2 regions of the Streptomyces nidicola genome follow, and region 1 is predicted to be linked to the other one. Evidence: riboswitches for the same ligand, from Rfam matches in the RefSeq annotation. Region 1 holds a riboswitch; the other holds the start of a gene.
The links. A riboswitch is a leader RNA that binds a small molecule or an ion and turns the genes downstream of it on or off. The one in region 1 is predicted to bind glycine.
Positions count from the first base shown of each region.

Region 1 (7,779 bases):
GCCGCGCCGTTCGTCGGGGCGGTGACGACCCGTCCTCCGGCCGCGTTCTCCTCGTTCACGGCCATCGCGTAGAGGGTGATCCACTCCATGGCGTGGGCCACGGGGTCGCCCTCGGCGCGCAGCTTGCGGGCCGAACTCGCCGCGCGGCGGCGGACCTTGAGGCCGCCGGGCAGGATGCCCTCGTGCGACATGCCGCGGGAGACGCAGGACTGCATGACGCGCCAGATGTCCAGGAGACCCTCGCGGATCTCCTCCTCCGTGCGCCAGGCCTTCTCGTTCTCCAGCATCAGCGCCGGGATGGACAGGCCGGTCTCCTGCGTGAGGCGGAGCAGCTCGTCGCCGGTGCGGAAGGGGTACTTGAGGGCGGTGTCGTCGGGGACGATCGGGTTCTCGCCGGCCACGGCATCTTCGTCGACGACGAAGCCGCCGCCCACCGAGTAGTACGTCTTGGTGAGCAGCTCCTTGCGCCCGGAGGCCTCGTCACCGTACGCCCACAGCGTCATGCCGTTCGCGTGGTACGGGAGGGCCTTGCGGCGGTGCAGGACGAGATCGTCGTCGTACGAGAACGGGATCTCGTGGGCGCCGAGCAGGTTGAGGCGTCCCTTTTCCTTGATCGCCTCGACGCGCTCGTCCGCCTTCTCCACGTCGACGGTGCGCGGCGAGTCGCCCTCGAGGCCGAGCAGCACCGCCTTCGGGGTGCCGTGTCCGTGCCCGGTCGCGCCCAGCGAGCCGTACAGCTCGGCGCGTATCGAGGCGGTGTGGGCCAGCAGGCCCTCGTTCTTCAGGCGCCGCGCGAACATGCGGGCGGCGCGCATCGGGCCGACCGTGTGCGAGCTGGACGGGCCGATGCCGATCGAGAACAGGTCGAAGACCGAGATGGCCACGGTGGGACTCCAAAGGTGGTGGTAGACGCCGTTGTCTGCCGGGCTGTGCATGGTGGCTGTGCATGGAACGGGGCACCGCGCTCACTGATGACTGCTTGTTCCAGTGTGCGCGGTGCCCCGACAGGACGTACCTACGAAAGGGTACGTAATCCGGGCCGAATTACTTCAGGCCGGGGTACAGCGGGTGCTTCTCGGCCAGAGCGGTCACCCGGGCCTTGAGCGCCTCCGCGTCGTAGGACGGCTGGAGCGCGAGCGCGATGACGTCGGCGACCTCGCGGAAGTCCTCGGCCCGGAAGCCGCGGGTGGCGAGGGCCGGGGTGCCGATCCGCAGGCCCGAGGTGACCATCGGCGGGCGCGGGTCGTTCGGGACCGCGTTGCGGTTGACCGTGATGCCGACCTCGTGGAGCCGGTCCTCGGCCTGCTGGCCGTCGAGCTCCGAGTCGCGCAGGTCGACGAGGACCAGGTGCACGTCGGTGCCGCCGGACAGGACGTTGACGCCCGCCGCCCGCGACTCCGGGGTGGTCAGACGCTCGGCGAGGAGCTGGGCGCCCTCGATCGTGCGCGCCTGGCGCTCCTTGAAGTCCTCCGAGGCCGCGACCTTGAAGGAGACGGCCTTGGCCGCGATCACGTGCTCGAGCGGACCGCCCTGGAAGCCCGGGAAGACGGCCGAGTTCAGCTTCTTCGCGAAGTCCTTGTTGCGGGCGAGGATGATGCCGCCGCGCGGACCGCCGAGCGTCTTGTGCGTCGTGGACGTGACGACGTCGGCGTACGGGACCGGGTTCGGGTGCAGGCCCGCGGCCACGAGGCCCGCGAAGTGCGCCATGTCGACCCACAGGTACGCCTCGACCTCGTCGGCGATGCGACGGAACTCGGCGAAGTCCAGCTGGCGCGGGTACGCCGACCAGCCGGCGATGATCACCTTCGGGCGGTGCTCCTTGGCGAGCCGCTCGACCTCGGCCATGTCGACCAGGCCCGCGTCGTCCACGTGGTACGGGACCACGTTGAACTGCTTGCCGGAGAAGTTCAGGCGCATGCCGTGCGTGAGGTGGCCGCCGTGCGCCAGGTCGAGGCCGAGGATCGTGTCGCCCGGCTTGGCGATGGCGAAGAGGGCGGCCTGGTTCGCGGAGGCGCCGGAGTGCGGCTGCACGTTCGCGTACTCGGCGCCGAAGAGCGCCTTCACGCGGTCGATCGCGATCTGCTCGGTGACGTCGACGTGCTCGCAGCCGCCGTAGTAGCGGCGGCCGGGGTAGCCCTCCGCGTACTTGTTGGTGAGGACCGAGCCCTGGGCCTCCATGACGGCGGCCGGAGCGAAGTTCTCCGACGCGATCATTTCGAGGGTCGACTGCTGGCGCTTCAGCTCGGCGTCGACCGCGACGGCGACCTCGGGATCGAGCTCGTGCAGGGATTCGTTCAGTACGGACATCGGTGGGGTCAGCTCCCGGAGAACTCGGTGTACTCGTCGGCGGAGAGCAGGTCCTTCGGCTCGTCGGCCAGCCGGACCTTGAACAGCCAGCCGCCCTCGAACGGGGCCGAGTTGACCAGGGCCGGGTCGTCGACGACGTCCTGGTTGATCTCGGTGACCTCGCCGTTGACGGGGGAGTACAGGTCGGAGACCGACTTGGTCGACTCGAGCTCGCCACAGGTCTCGCCCGCGGTCACGGTGTCACCGACCTCGGGGAGCTGGACGAACACGATGTCACCGAGCGCGTTCGCGGCGTGCTCCGTGATGCCGATCGTGGCGACGCCGTCCTCGACGGCCGAGAGCCACTCGTGCTCCTTGCTGTAACGCAGCTGCTGGGGGTTGCTCATGATGCGAATTCTCCTGTACGCGGGAAGGTGCTGGTGACGGAGGGGGCGCCCGGACGGGCGGGGGCTACTTCTGGCGCTTGTAGAACGGCAGGGCCACGACCTCGTACGGCTCGTGCTTGCCGCGGATGTCGACACCGACACCCGCCGTGCCCGCCTCGGCGTGCGCGGGGTCCACGTACGCCATCGCGATCGGCTTGCCGAGCGTCGGGGACGGGGCGCCGGAGGTGACCTCGCCGATCACCTTGCCGTCCACCACGACGGACATCCCGGCGCGCGGGACGCGGCGGCCCTCGGCGATCAGGCCGACGAGCTTGCGCGGCGGGTTGGCCTCGGCGCGCTCGGCGGCGGAGACCAGCGCGTCGTGGCCCACGAAGTCAGCCCCGTGCGAGGTCTTCTCGAACTTCACGACGCGGCCGAGACCGGCGTCGAAGGGCGTGAGGTCGGTCGTCAGCTCGTGCCCGTACAGCGGCATGCCCGCCTCCAGGCGCAGCGTGTCCCGGCAGGACAGGCCGCAGGGGACGAGGCCGTACTCGGCGCCCGCCTCGGTCAGCGCCTGCCACAGCTTCTCGGCGTCGGCGGGGGAGACGAACAGCTCGAAGCCGTCCTCTCCGGTGTAGCCGGTGCGCGCGATGAGCGCCTCGACACCGGCGACGGTGCCGGGCAGACCCGCGTAGTACTTCAGGCCGTCAAGGTCCGCGTCCGTGACGGACTTCACGATCGCGGCAGAGGTCGGGCCCTGCACCGCGAGCAGCGCGTACGCGTCGTGGTCGTCGCGGACCTCGGCGTCGAAGCCGGCGGCGCGCTCGGTGAGGGCGTCGAGTACGACCTGCGCGTTGCCCGCGTTGGCGACGACCATGTACTCGGTCTCGCCGAGCCGGTACACGATCAGGTCGTCGAGGATCCCGCCGTCCTCGCGGCAGATCATCGTGTAGCGGGCGCGGCCGGCGCCGACGGAGCCGATGTTGCCGACGAGGGCGTGGTTGAGCAGGTCCACGGCCTGGGGCCCGGACACCGTGATCTCGCCCATGTGGGAGAGGTCGAAGAGGCCGGCCCGCGTGCGCACGGCGTTGTGCTCGTCGCGCTCGCTGCCGTAGCGCAGCGGCATGTCCCAGCCGGCGAAGTCGGTCATGGTCGCGCCGAGCGAACGATGCAGGGCGTCCAGTGCGGTGGTGCGGGTCATAGCTGGTCTGCTCCCAGGGGCATGACGGCGATGGCGGGGTCTCGCGTACGAGACGTCCTCCCCATCTGTCATCGGAACCTGAGAGGTTCGCCCCGAGGGGGCTTGCACCTTGGGTGGGGGCGCCGTGTCACAAAGGCGCCCCACTTTTCAGATCTGCCTCGCCCGCGCGGTACGGGGCCTGAGAGATTCAAGGGAGGAACTTGCTCCTTCGGCGTCCGGGTACTCGTCGTTCCCGGAACTCTCCCGCGCGGATTCAAGCGGCCGGTATGCAGTTGCGCGCACATCATTGCATGCCCGTCCGACAGGGAAACCCCTTGAGGGGCATTACCTTCTCTTTACACTTGAGGGGCAAGGGTGACGTGACCGCAGCGGGGAGGACGATCACGGTGCACAAGGCAGTGGCGGGGGCTTATGCGGTGTCTGCTTCGGCGCCGGTGGTGGCAGGGGTGCGGATCCCCGGTCAGCGCTCGGTGCGGGACCTGCGCGGCCGCCGCGGTCACACGCCGCGCAGGCTCGCGTTCGCGGCGGGCGACCTCGTCGTGCTCTCCGGCCTGCCGGGCAGCGGCAAGTCGACGCTGATGCGGCGGGCCGTCACGGAGATCCGGATCGATTCGCAGGACACCCGCGAGCGCTGGGCCGCTCGCATGCCGCGCTACCTGCCGTACGCGCTGTACCGCCCGCTGGTCCGCGTCGCGCACTACGTGGGGCTGCGCCGGGCCATGCGCTCGGGCGTGAGCGTCGTCGTGCACGACTGCGGTACGCAGGCGTGGGTGCGCCGCTGGGTGATCCGCACGGCGCGGCGGCGCGGGGCCGCCGTCCACCTGATGCTGCTCGACGTACCGGCGGACACGGCCCTGGAGGGGCAGCGGGACCGCGGCCGCGGGGTGTCCCGGTACGCCTTCGCCCGGCACCGCCGCGCGGTGGGCGCGCTCGTCAGCTCGACGGAGCGGGGAGACCTGCCGGCCGGGATGGAGTCGGCGGTGCTGCTCGACCGGTCGGCGATGGAGGCGCTGGGAGGGATCACGTTCGGCGACTGACGCGGTGCCTGCCCGGTAGGACACCGGTGCCCGCCCGGTAAGCGGAAGGAACCGCACCGTGTCCCCATGTGTGTACGAGTTAAGGTCGGGCGGGCACAGCAGCGGGCAGAACAGCAGAGGTTGATGGCAGTCATGGAGTTCCCAGGCACCCAGGAGCCGGGTCACGGTCACGCCCAGGGGCACGAGGGCGGCTACGCCCACCCCGCGCAGGGCTGGCCCGCCAACGAGTTGGAGCAGGTCCTCGCGGCGGCCCTCGGCCAGGAGGCGGGGAGCTCGGCGGGTGGCCGGATCGTCGAGGTGCTCGGCCGCAGCCACGTGTGGATACCGCTGCCCAGGGGCGGTTCGAACGCCAGCAGGGACCTCGATCTGCCGAGCCTGGAGATCGCCGGCCAGGCCTACGTCCCCGTGTTCAGCTCCGAGCAGCAGTTCATGGCGGTCACCGGTGGCCGCATGGACTGCACGGTGGCGCCGGCCGTGGAGTTCGCGCGCGGGCTTCCGCCGCAGGTCGGCATCGCGGTGAACCCGGACGGCACGGTGGGTGTGCCGCTGCCGCCGCCGGCCGTCGCCGAACTGGCCCGCAGTGGTCGCACGCCGCTGGACGGCCCGGCGACGGGTGGCCGCGTGGTGCTGAGCGAGCCCGACTGGCAGGTCGACCCCATGGACTTCCTGGCCGCGGTGCGCGAGGAGTTCGAGGCGCTCGGCACGGTGCTGAGCGCCCGGCGCTGCCTCGCGACGGTGGAGGACGCGGAGCCGTCCCTGTTCATCGGCGTGGAGCTGTCGCAGTCCGTGGGCGTCCCGAGCGGCGCGGGGGACCTGCCGCTGGACGCGCTGGGGCGGGCACTGGGCCGGGCGCCGGTGGCCTGGGCCGTCAACCTGGTGTTCCTGGACGTGACGCAGGACCCGGTCGCGGACTGGCTGCGTACACACGTACGGCCGTTCTACGTACGAGAAGGGTGACGGCGTCCGTCAAGTCGGTGTCAGTATCGCCGCTTAAGCTGGTTTCATGACGTGACCGGACGGCGCCTCGCTTTCCGGCCACGTGTGGAACACGGACGTATTTGAAGAGCCGAAGGGGCGGTTACGGGTGAGTGCGTCGGGCACGGCCGCGGCCGGACAGGTCGAGCACATGCTGCGCCAGGTGACGCCGGGACGCTACGACGCGTACGAGGCGCTCCTCAAGGCCCTCGCCGACCCCGCGGCCGGGCAGGTCTGGATGCTGCTCTGGCACGGCCAGGCCGGATCACCGGACGCCCAGTACGGGAACATGGAGGTGGACGGCTTCTCGTACGCCCCCTGCGTCACCTCCGCCCAGGAGCTCTCCGCCTCCGGCTGGTCGCGGGCGTACGAGGTGGTGAGCGGGGTCGACGCGGCGCGCACGCTGTACCCGGACCACTACGGGCTCTGGCTGAACCCGCACGCGCCGGGTGGCGGCGTCGGCATCCCGTGGCTCGACCTGCGCCGTATCGCGGGCGGCCTCGACCGGCAGCCGGCGGGTCCGCTGCGGCTCTCCGAGCCGACGATCGAAATCCCCCAGTTCTACGCGGTCCTGACGCAGAACGCGCATCGGACGACGGCGATCCGCTCGCTGCGCCGCGCCTGGGTCCAGCCCACGCTGGGTGCGCCCTATCTCGCCATCGGCCTGGACGTCTACGACACGTCCCCGGCGTCCGTGGACGCGGTGCGGGCGATGATGCAGCAGTCCATCCCGGCGGTCCCGGAGGGCCTTCCGGTGTCCACCGTCGCCATGTCGGACGAGTACGACCCGGTGGCGATGTGGCTGCGGCAGGCACGTCCGTTCTACGACCGTGAGGCGCATGCGGCTCCCGCCGGGGGTGGGTACGGATATCCGCCGCCGTACGGCGCGACCTACTGAAAGATGTCCTCAAACGCCGGACGGGCTGGAATCATCCAGCCCGTCCGGCGTTTGTCCGCTTCACCCCAACTGCCCCGTGTCCGCCTCCCGTTCACGGCAGTCCGGATAACGGAACACCCCAGCCAGCATCACGTTTAGGCATCCTTTCGCCGTCAAGTCTGGCAACAGATCGCGCCCAGGTTGAAGACTCCCGCAGCAAGGGGGCTTCGCCTCTGTGTACGACGGACTGAACCACGCCGCCACAGCGGCAAGTGCGGGCCGGTCACCGCCGGTTGAGAGGGGTCCCTGCCACGATGACGGCACCATTGCACGACACGAGCGCGGAAGCGGAACCGAGCGCACCGGTCGAGCCTGCCAAGGACGACGGAGGTCGCAAGGTCGAGGGCCGGTCGCTCAAGCAGATCGCCTGGAACCGGCTCAAGCGCGACAAGGTCGCCCTCGGCGGTGGCATCGTTGTCGTGCTCCTCGTCCTGGTCGCGGTCTTCGCACCGCTCATCGTCAGCCTGCTCGGCCACCCGCCGAACGAGTTCCACCAGGACAAGCTCGACCCGCTGACGAACCTGCCGCAGGGCACGCTCGGCGGCATCAGCAGCGACTTCCTGCTCGGCATCGAGCCGAACAAGGGCCGCGACGTCTTCAGCCGCATCGTCTACGGCGCCCGGATCTCGCTGCTCGTGGCATTCCTCGCGGCGATCGTCGCGACGGTGCTCGGCACGCTGTTCGGCATCATGGCCGGCTACTTCGGCGGCTGGGTCGACACGGTGATCAGCCGTGTGATGGACGTGCTGCTCTCGTTCCCGCAGCTGCTCTTCATCATCTCCCTGGTCTCGGTGCTCCCGGACGACCTGCTCGGCCTGACCGGCAGCGGGGTGCGCATCGCCGTCCTCGTCATGGTCATCGGCTTCTTCGGCTGGCCGTACATCGGACGCATCGTCCGAGGGCAGACGCTCTCCCTGCGGGAGCGCGAATACGTGGAAGCGGCACGGTCGTTGGGCG
Region 1 covers NZ_JBNBPI010000001.1:3,357,444-3,365,222, reverse strand. Annotated here, with positions in the region: gene ACOKM3_RS15235 (L-serine ammonia-lyase) at 1-884, opposite strand, end outside; gene glyA (serine hydroxymethyltransferase) at 1,045-2,307, opposite strand; gene gcvH (glycine cleavage system protein GcvH) at 2,316-2,693, opposite strand; gene gcvT (glycine cleavage system aminomethyltransferase GcvT) at 2,758-3,873, opposite strand; glycine riboswitch at 3,929-4,030, opposite strand; glycine riboswitch at 4,031-4,129, opposite strand; gene ACOKM3_RS15215 (AAA family ATPase) at 4,290-4,910, shown strand; gene ACOKM3_RS15210 (enhanced serine sensitivity protein SseB) at 5,043-5,867, shown strand; gene ACOKM3_RS15205 (enhanced serine sensitivity protein SseB C-terminal domain-containing protein) at 5,995-6,783, shown strand; gene ACOKM3_RS15200 (ABC transporter permease) at 7,077-7,779, shown strand, end outside.

Region 2 (7,779 bases), 4.2 Mb from region 1:
GACGGGCGGATCGGGACACCAGGTCAGCGACCCGGCGGACATCCAGAAAGTCATCCTGAAGGCCATCATCGAAGCGGGCGCCACAGGCAACTGAGTCGGCCGGGCCCCTCAGCCCAGCGGAACGGCCGGCTCCGGGAGCCCGACGGGCCAGCTGTGCACCGGCTCGCCCCCGTGCATCAGCTCGCAGTACCGGCGCGTGGTCGCCGCGAGCGCCGCGTCCCGCGCCAGACCGCTCTCCAGCGCCCGGTGATACGTCGCCGACTGCCACGCCGCGCCGTTCATCCGCAGCCGGCACCGCTCCTCGATCACCCCCAGGTACAGGTCCCGGTCGGCCGGCGCCACGCCCCACGCGTCGAGCCCGGCCGCCGCGAGCGGCAACAGCTCGTCCCGTACGAGGTTCACGGCCGGCACCCGCTCCGTGCCGCCGAACCGGCCCCTGCGCGGCCACTCCAGGCGCGCGTCGATGCCGTAGCGGCAGGCGGTGTCGAAGTTGCGGGCCGCCGCGGCGAAGGGGAGCCGCGACCACACCGGCCGGGACTCCTCGGCCAGGGCGCGGACGACGCCGTAGTAGAACGCGGTGTTGGCGATGACGTCCGTGACGGTGGGGCCCGCGGGCAGCACCCGGTTCTCGACGCGCAGGTGCGGCACGCCGTCCGCGACGCCGTACACGGGGCGGTTCCAGCGGTACACCGTGCCGTTGTGCAGGACGAGTTCGGCGAGGCGCGGGGTGCCGCCCTCGGCGATGACGTCGAGCGGCCGCTCGTCGTCGAGGATCGGCAGCAGCGGCGGGAAGTACTTCAGGTTCTCCTCGAAAAGGTCGTGCGCGGAATCGATCCAGCGCTCCCCGAACCAGGTGCGCGGCCGCACGCCCTGCGCCGCGAGCTCCGGCGGCCGGGTGTCGGTGGACTGCTGGAACAGCGGAGGCCGCGACTCGCGCCACAGCTCACGGCCGAACAGGAAGGGCGAGTTGGCGCCGAGGGCTGTCTGCACGGCGGCCACCGCCTGCGCCGCGTTCCACACATCGGCGAAGCGCCCCGGCGTCACCTGGAGGTGCAACTGCACGGACGTGCACGCGGCTTCGGGCGCTATGGAGGAGGACGTGCAGGTCAGCCGCTCGACACCGGCGATGTCGAGCGCGAAGTCCTCGCCCCGCGCGGCCACGATGCGGTCGTTGAGAAGGGTGTAGCGGTCGACGTCCGACAGGTTCGCCGAGACCAGGTCGTCCGCGCCGAGCGTCGGCAGAATGCCGATCATCACGATGCCCGCGTCGACCTCGTTCGCCTTCCGGTGCGCATATCCGAGCCCCGTGCGCAGTTCCTCGGCTAGCTGGTCGAGAACGCGGCCGCCGAGCCGGTGCGGGGCAATGTTCACTTCGAGATTGAACATCGCGAGTTCGGTCTGGAAATCGCGGCTCGCGATGCGCTCCAGAACTTCCGCATTCATCATTCTCGGCAGCCCGTCGGGCCCCGCGAGATTCAGCTCGATCTCCAGCCCCATGAGATTCTTCGGACGATCGAAGCGCTTCTCTTCCAGCAGTCGCCCGAACCCCTCCAGGCACTCCTTGAGCTTCTCCCGATAGCGCCGCGGATCGGCAAGACCGACCGTCCCCGCAACGACCTTCTCCCCCATGGAAGCGTCCCTCCTCGCACGGGCGACCCGTTGATGCTCCGTCACGGCCGCGTGTCACGGTGGATGATGCCCCGGCAATGTGATCCGTAACGCCCCCGCGCGCGACCACGGAGCAGTACGCTCAGGGCGGTTACCCGCAGGCACATTCCTCAGGCATGCGGCCGCCCGCAGATTCCGTCACTTGCGGCCCTGGTGAAAAACGCCGACAAGAACAAGCCGACCGCTCGACCGAAGGGCGTCGAGGTCACACACGGCGGCCCCAGCGGAAATGGGGAGGATAGCCACAAAACCGCAGGGGAACCGCGCCCGAATAGCACCTTGCGAAATCCGGGCGGCATGCTAGGTGAAACACTGCGTGAACACGCATCGTATAAACTCCGCTGGCGAGACAGGGAGTTGGCGCCCGCGGCCCGGATTCGGACCGGACCCCCGCCCTTTCCGTCCCGTGTACCCCTGTGCACCCGCAGCAGACAGCGCCGTCCGCTCGTCCCGCACCGCCCTCGCATCACATGCCTGTCGAATGAGAGGCGACCCACCATGCCGCTGCACGTCCCACCGGCTCCCGCGCCTGCCCTGCGCAGCGTTCTCACGGCCCTCGGTTCCCCCACCGCCGTCCGCGAGGCACGCACCCCGTCCCTGCGCTCCGCACAGGGACCCGCCACACCCGAACTCCCGCTGCCGCTCCATGTGTTGGACCACATCAACGGAACCACCGGGCCATCCAGGGCCCGTCTCACCGGCTGGCGCTTCCTGATCCGCTGCGGGGAGCGAGCGGTGGCAGCGGCCGACACCATGCTCACACCCGACGGCTGGGCCTTCTCGCACTTCTTCGAGGGCCCCTACATCAGGTCCACCGAACGGGCCCTCCGCCAGGCGGAGTCACTGCCCCAGGCCTACCAGCCGCGGCTGCTCTCGGTGCCCGAGCTCTATATGCTCACGCTGTGGCTGCACGGCGAGCGCACCGCCGACCCGGCGAGCGGCCAACCCGCGGCCGACGACATCCTCGTCCCGCTGGCACCCGCACCGCCCGGTATCGCCCCGCACCGCCCGCACCGGGTGGCGGAGCTCCTGCCGGTCCTCACGCACCGCCTGACGCCGACCCCGGCCACCGCCGGCCTGCTCGCCTGACCGACCGGGGCCCGCCGACGGCCCCTGTCGCGCACGCCTGTGCCCCGCACCGTCCGCCGTCCGGTCGCGGGGCACAGCCCTGCCCGGGCGGACTAGCCCGTACCGACCACTCCTAACCACCCGAAGGGAGAGTCGAGTTGAACTGAACCGTCCGCACGGGTGATGCGTCTGACACCCATAAGGACCGCTGCAAGGAAATCCCTGCGGATTGACGCCCACAGGGCAACACTGGGTTCCAGAAACTCACGAAATCGGGGGGCGGCCATGAACAAGCCTTCAAGCCGCAGCACGACAGGCACCACCAGCACAGCCCACGTCATCGAGATCACTTCGCAGCGAAAGATCCCATCCATGTGCCAGCACCAGCCACTCTGCCCGACAGCGGAATCCGAGGACAGGGAAGCAGCACTCCCTGTGGCTCACCACCCCGAGCAGGGGTGGAGCCTCCTCTGCAACGGGGTCCTGCTCTTCGAGGACACCGGCGAGCTGCTGCCCAGTGGCAGGATCATCGCCCCGCACCGCCCACTGGGCACGGTGGTGACGGCGGCGTAGGGATCAGCTGAGCAGGACTGCGCGACCGACGGCCGCGCAGTCCCGAGTGGATCAGCCCTCGTAGGCGTCGAGCGGCGGGCAGGAACACACCAGGTTCCGGTCGCCGAACGCCTGGTCGATACGCCGCACCGGCGGCCAGTACTTGTCCGAAGCGACCACCCCGGCCGGGAAGACACCTTCTTCCCGGCGGTACGCGTGCTCCCAGTCACCGCCGAGCATCCCGGCCGTGTGCGGAGCGTTCCGCAGCGGGTTGTCGTCGGCGGCCCACTCGCCGGAGGCGACCCGCTCGATCTCGCCGCGAATCGCGATCATCGCGTCACAGAACCGGTCGAGCTCCTCGATGTCCTCGCTCTCGGTGGGCTCGATCATGAACGTCCCGGCGACCGGGAACGACATGGTCGGCGCGTGGAACCCGTAGTCGATGAGCCGCTTGGCGACGTCGTCGATGCTCACGCCCGTCGCCTTGCTGAGCGGCCGCAGGTCGATGATGCACTCGTGCGCGACGAGCCCGCCCGGGCCGTTGTAGAGCACCGGGAAGTGCGGCTCGAGCCGCTTGGCGATGTAGTTCGCGGAGAGCACGGCGACCTGCGTGGCCCGCTTCAGCCCCTCGCCGCCCATGAGCCGTACGTACGCCCAGGAGATCGGCAGGATCCCGGCGGAGCCCCACGGCGCCGCGGAGATCGGGCCGACGCCCGTCTCGGGGCCCGCGGCCGGCTGCAGCGGGTGGTTCGGCAGGTACGGCGCCAGATGCTCGCGCACACCCACCGGGCCGACGCCGGGACCACCGCCGCCGTGCGGGATGCAGAACGTCTTGTGCAGGTTCAGGTGCGAGACGTCGCCGCCGAAGCGGCCCGGCTTGGCGAGGCCCACAAGCGCGTTGAGGTTGGCGCCGTCGACGTAGACCTGACCGCCCGCGTCGTGCACGGCGGCGCAGATGTCGGCGACGTGCTCCTCGAAGACACCGTGCGTCGACGGGTACGTGATCATGAGGACGGACAGCTGGTCGGCGTACTGCTCGATCTTGGCGCGCAGGTCCTCGATGTCGACCTCGCCGTCGTCGGCGGTCTTCACGACGACGACCTTCATGCCGGCCATCACGGCGCTCGCCGCGTTCGTGCCGTGCGCGGAGGACGGGATGAGGCAGACGGTGCGCTGCTCGTCCCCGTTGGCCCGGTGGTAGCCGCGGACGGCGAGCAGACCGGCGAGCTCACCCTGCGAGCCGGCGTTCGGCTGCAGCGACACCTTGTCGTAGCCGGTGACCTCGGCGAGCCGCTCCTCCAGCTCACGGATGAGCGTCAGGTAGCCCTGCGCCTGCTCGGCGGGGGCGAAGGGGTGCAGCTGGCCGAACTCGGGCCAGGTGACCGGCTCCATCTCCGTCGTCGCATTGAGCTTCATCGTGCAGGAGCCCAGCGGGATCATGCCGCGATCCAGCGCGTAGTCGCGGTCGGCGAGCGTCCGCAGGTAACGCAGCATCGCCGTCTCGGAGCGGTGCTGGTGGAAGACGGGGTGCGTCAGGTAGTCGTCCTCGCGCAGCAGCCCGCCCGGCAGCGTGTCCGCCGCCTCGGCGTCCAGCGCCTCGACGTCCCCCTCGACACCGAACGCGCTCCACACGGCGCCCAGTTGGGCCCGTGTGGTGGTCTCGTCACAGGAGAGCGAGACGTGATCGGCGTCCACGAGACGCAGGTTGACGCCGGCCTCGCGCGCCGCGGAGACGACCTCGGCGGCCCGGCTCGGCACCCGCACGGTGAGGGTGTCGAAGTACGCGCCGTGCACGACCTCGACGCCGCCCGCAGTGAGCCCCGCGGCGAGCACGGTGGCGTAGCGGTGGGTGCGCCGGGCGATGGACTTCAGGCCCTCGGGCCCGTGGTACACGGCGTACATGCCGGCCATGACGGCGAGCAGCACCTGCGCGGTACAGATGTTGCTGGTCGCCTTCTCGCGGCGGATGTGCTGCTCACGGGTCTGCAGGGCGAGGCGGTACGCCTTGTTCCCGTCGGCGTCGACGGACACACCGACCAGGCGGCCCGGCAGCGAGCGCGCGAACTTCTCGCGCACGGCCATGTATCCGGCGTGCGGACCACCGAAGCCCATCGGGACACCGAAGCGCTGCGTCGTACCGACGGCGATGTCCGCGCCGAGGTCACCGGGCGAGGTCAGCAACGTAAGAGCAAGAAGATCGGCGGCGACGGTGACGATGGCGCCCAGCTCGTGCGCCTGGTCGATCACGGGCTTGATGTCCCGCACGACACCCGAGGCACCGGGGTACTGCACGAGCACGCCCACGACACCGCGCTCGGCGACCTCGGCGGGAATCCCCTCGCTCAGGTCGGCGACGACGATCTCGACGCCGGTCGGCTCGGCACGCGTCTCGATGACGGCGATGGTCTGCGGAAGGGCGTCGGCGTCGACGACGTAGACGCCGTTCTTGACCTTGCCGACGCGGCGCGACAGCGCCATGGCCTCCGCGGCGGCCGTGCCCTCGTCGAGCAGCGAGGCGCCGGAGGTCGGCAGTCCTGTCAGCTCGGCGACCATGGTCTGGAAGTTGAGCAGCGCCTCGAGACGGCCCTGCGAGATCTCCGGCTGGTAGGGCGTGTACGCCGTGTACCAGGACGGGTTCTCCATCACATTGCGCAGGATGACGGGCGGCGTGAACGTCCCGTAGTAGCCGAGGCCGATCATCGAGCCGAGCACCTGGTTGCGCTCGGCGAGCGACTTCAGCTCGGCGAGCACCTCGGCCTCGCTGCGGGCGGCCGGAAGGTCGAGCGCCTCGGCGCTCTTGATCACATCGGGCACCGCGGCCGCGGTCAGCTCGTCCAGCGAGCCGTAGCCGACCTGCGCGAGCATCTTGGCCTGAGCGGCGTCATCGGGGCCGATGTGGCGCTGCTCGAAGGGGATTCCTCGCTCCAGCTGCGAGAGCGGAATACGGTTGGCGGTCATTGGCGGAGGCCTCCTGGTCATTGCGACCTACGAGGGGCACCACGGCGCGGGTACCCGGACGGCCTCCCCCTCTGTCATCTCAACCTGAGAGCTTCACCGGCCCACCCCGCGAGAACACGGAACACACCGGCTTGCACCGTCGGTGAGAGCGGAAACCGTGCACCCCGCCCTGCTTTCCAGAGTGACCTCGTCCGTGCGGTACAGGGGCCTGAGAGATTCCGGGGAGGATTTGCTCCTTCGGCGCCCCCGACTACTGTCGGAAGACTCTCCCGCACGGGGTCAGCAGCCACTCGCCAGCCTACCAGCGGCTACTTGGCCGCAGCCCCCGAGTGGCCGCCTTCCGCAATGTGCTCTTTCGTAGTGCTTACAGACGAGTTGCGATCATCGCGATCAGTTGGAGGGCCCGTGCAGACCGATGTTGATCCGCGCAATCTGATCGGCCGCAAGGCGTTCGACCGCAACGGAGCCAAGATCGGCACCATCGACGAGGTGTACCTCGACGACGCCACGGGCGTGCCGGAGTGGGCCGCGATACGAACCGGCCTGTTCAGCCGCGATGCCTTCGTCCCACTCGAACCCAGCGACTTCACGGACGGCACACTGCACGTGCCCTTCGAGCGCTCCCTGATCAAGGACTCCCCCGACTTCGGCGTCGGCCGCCACCTCTCCCCCGAGCAGGAGCTCCAGCTCTACGACCACTACGGTCTGGACATCACGGCCCCTCAGTCCCCCGACGTCACGTTCGGCAAGGTCGCGGGAGCGGAGGACGACCCGACCTGAACCTCGGCGCCCTCCACCAGCGGCAGCGGGTCCGCCGACTCCAGCTCGGGATCATCGACCCGGAAGGTCCGCACCCGCCCCGGCACCACCGCATACGGCGTCTCGAACCGCACGGTCACCCGCCCCAACCCGCTCCCCTGCACCCACCCGGGCCCGAACTCGGCATGCCGCACATCGTGCCCGGCCAGCCATCGCCGCTCGATGGGCTCGGCGGCCTCCACGGGCTCGGCCGCGACCGCATCCCCCTCCGGCTCCTCGGCCGCCGCCTCCTCCGCGGCCGCTTCCTCGGCGGCGGCGAACTGCGCGAACAGGTCCTCCTGCGTGAAGTCGGCGAGCCCGCTGACGCCGACCCCCAGCAATCGCACGCCGCCGGTCGTGTCCACGCTCTCCAGCAACCGCGCCGCGGCCTCCCGCACCACCCCGGGATCGTCCGTCGGCCCCCGCAGCGTCTCTGAGCGCGTCAGCGTCGAGAAGTCGTAGCGCCGCACCTTGAGCACCACGGTCCGCCCCGAGCGCTCGGCCGCTCTCAGCCGCTCCACGCACCGGCCGGCGAGCCTGCGCACCTCCATCCGGACCCGCACCCGGTCATGGATGTCCACGTCGTACGTGTCCTCGACCGATACCGACTTGGAGTCCCGCTCGGCGACGACCGGCCGCTCGTCACGGGCCAGCGCCATCTCGTACAGATGGCTGCCGTGCGCCTTCCCGAGGAGACGCACCAGCTCGTCCTCGCCGGCCCCCGCGATCTCCTCC
Region 2 covers NZ_JBNBPI010000001.1:7,530,925-7,538,703, reverse strand. Annotated here, with positions in the region: gene ACOKM3_RS34045 (substrate-binding and VWA domain-containing protein) at 1-94, shown strand, start outside; gene ACOKM3_RS34040 (glutamate-cysteine ligase family protein) at 109-1,629, opposite strand; gene ACOKM3_RS34035 (hypothetical protein) at 2,167-2,757, shown strand; gene ACOKM3_RS34030 (DUF5999 family protein) at 3,109-3,309, shown strand; gene gcvP (aminomethyl-transferring glycine dehydrogenase) at 3,361-6,246, opposite strand; glycine riboswitch at 6,433-6,528, opposite strand; gene ACOKM3_RS34020 (PRC-barrel domain-containing protein) at 6,652-7,026, shown strand; gene ACOKM3_RS34015 (DNA polymerase IV) at 6,969-7,779, opposite strand, start outside.
Region 2: another riboswitch for glycine. It lies ahead of gcvP (aminomethyl-transferring glycine dehydrogenase); the one in region 1 lies ahead of gcvT (glycine cleavage system aminomethyltransferase GcvT).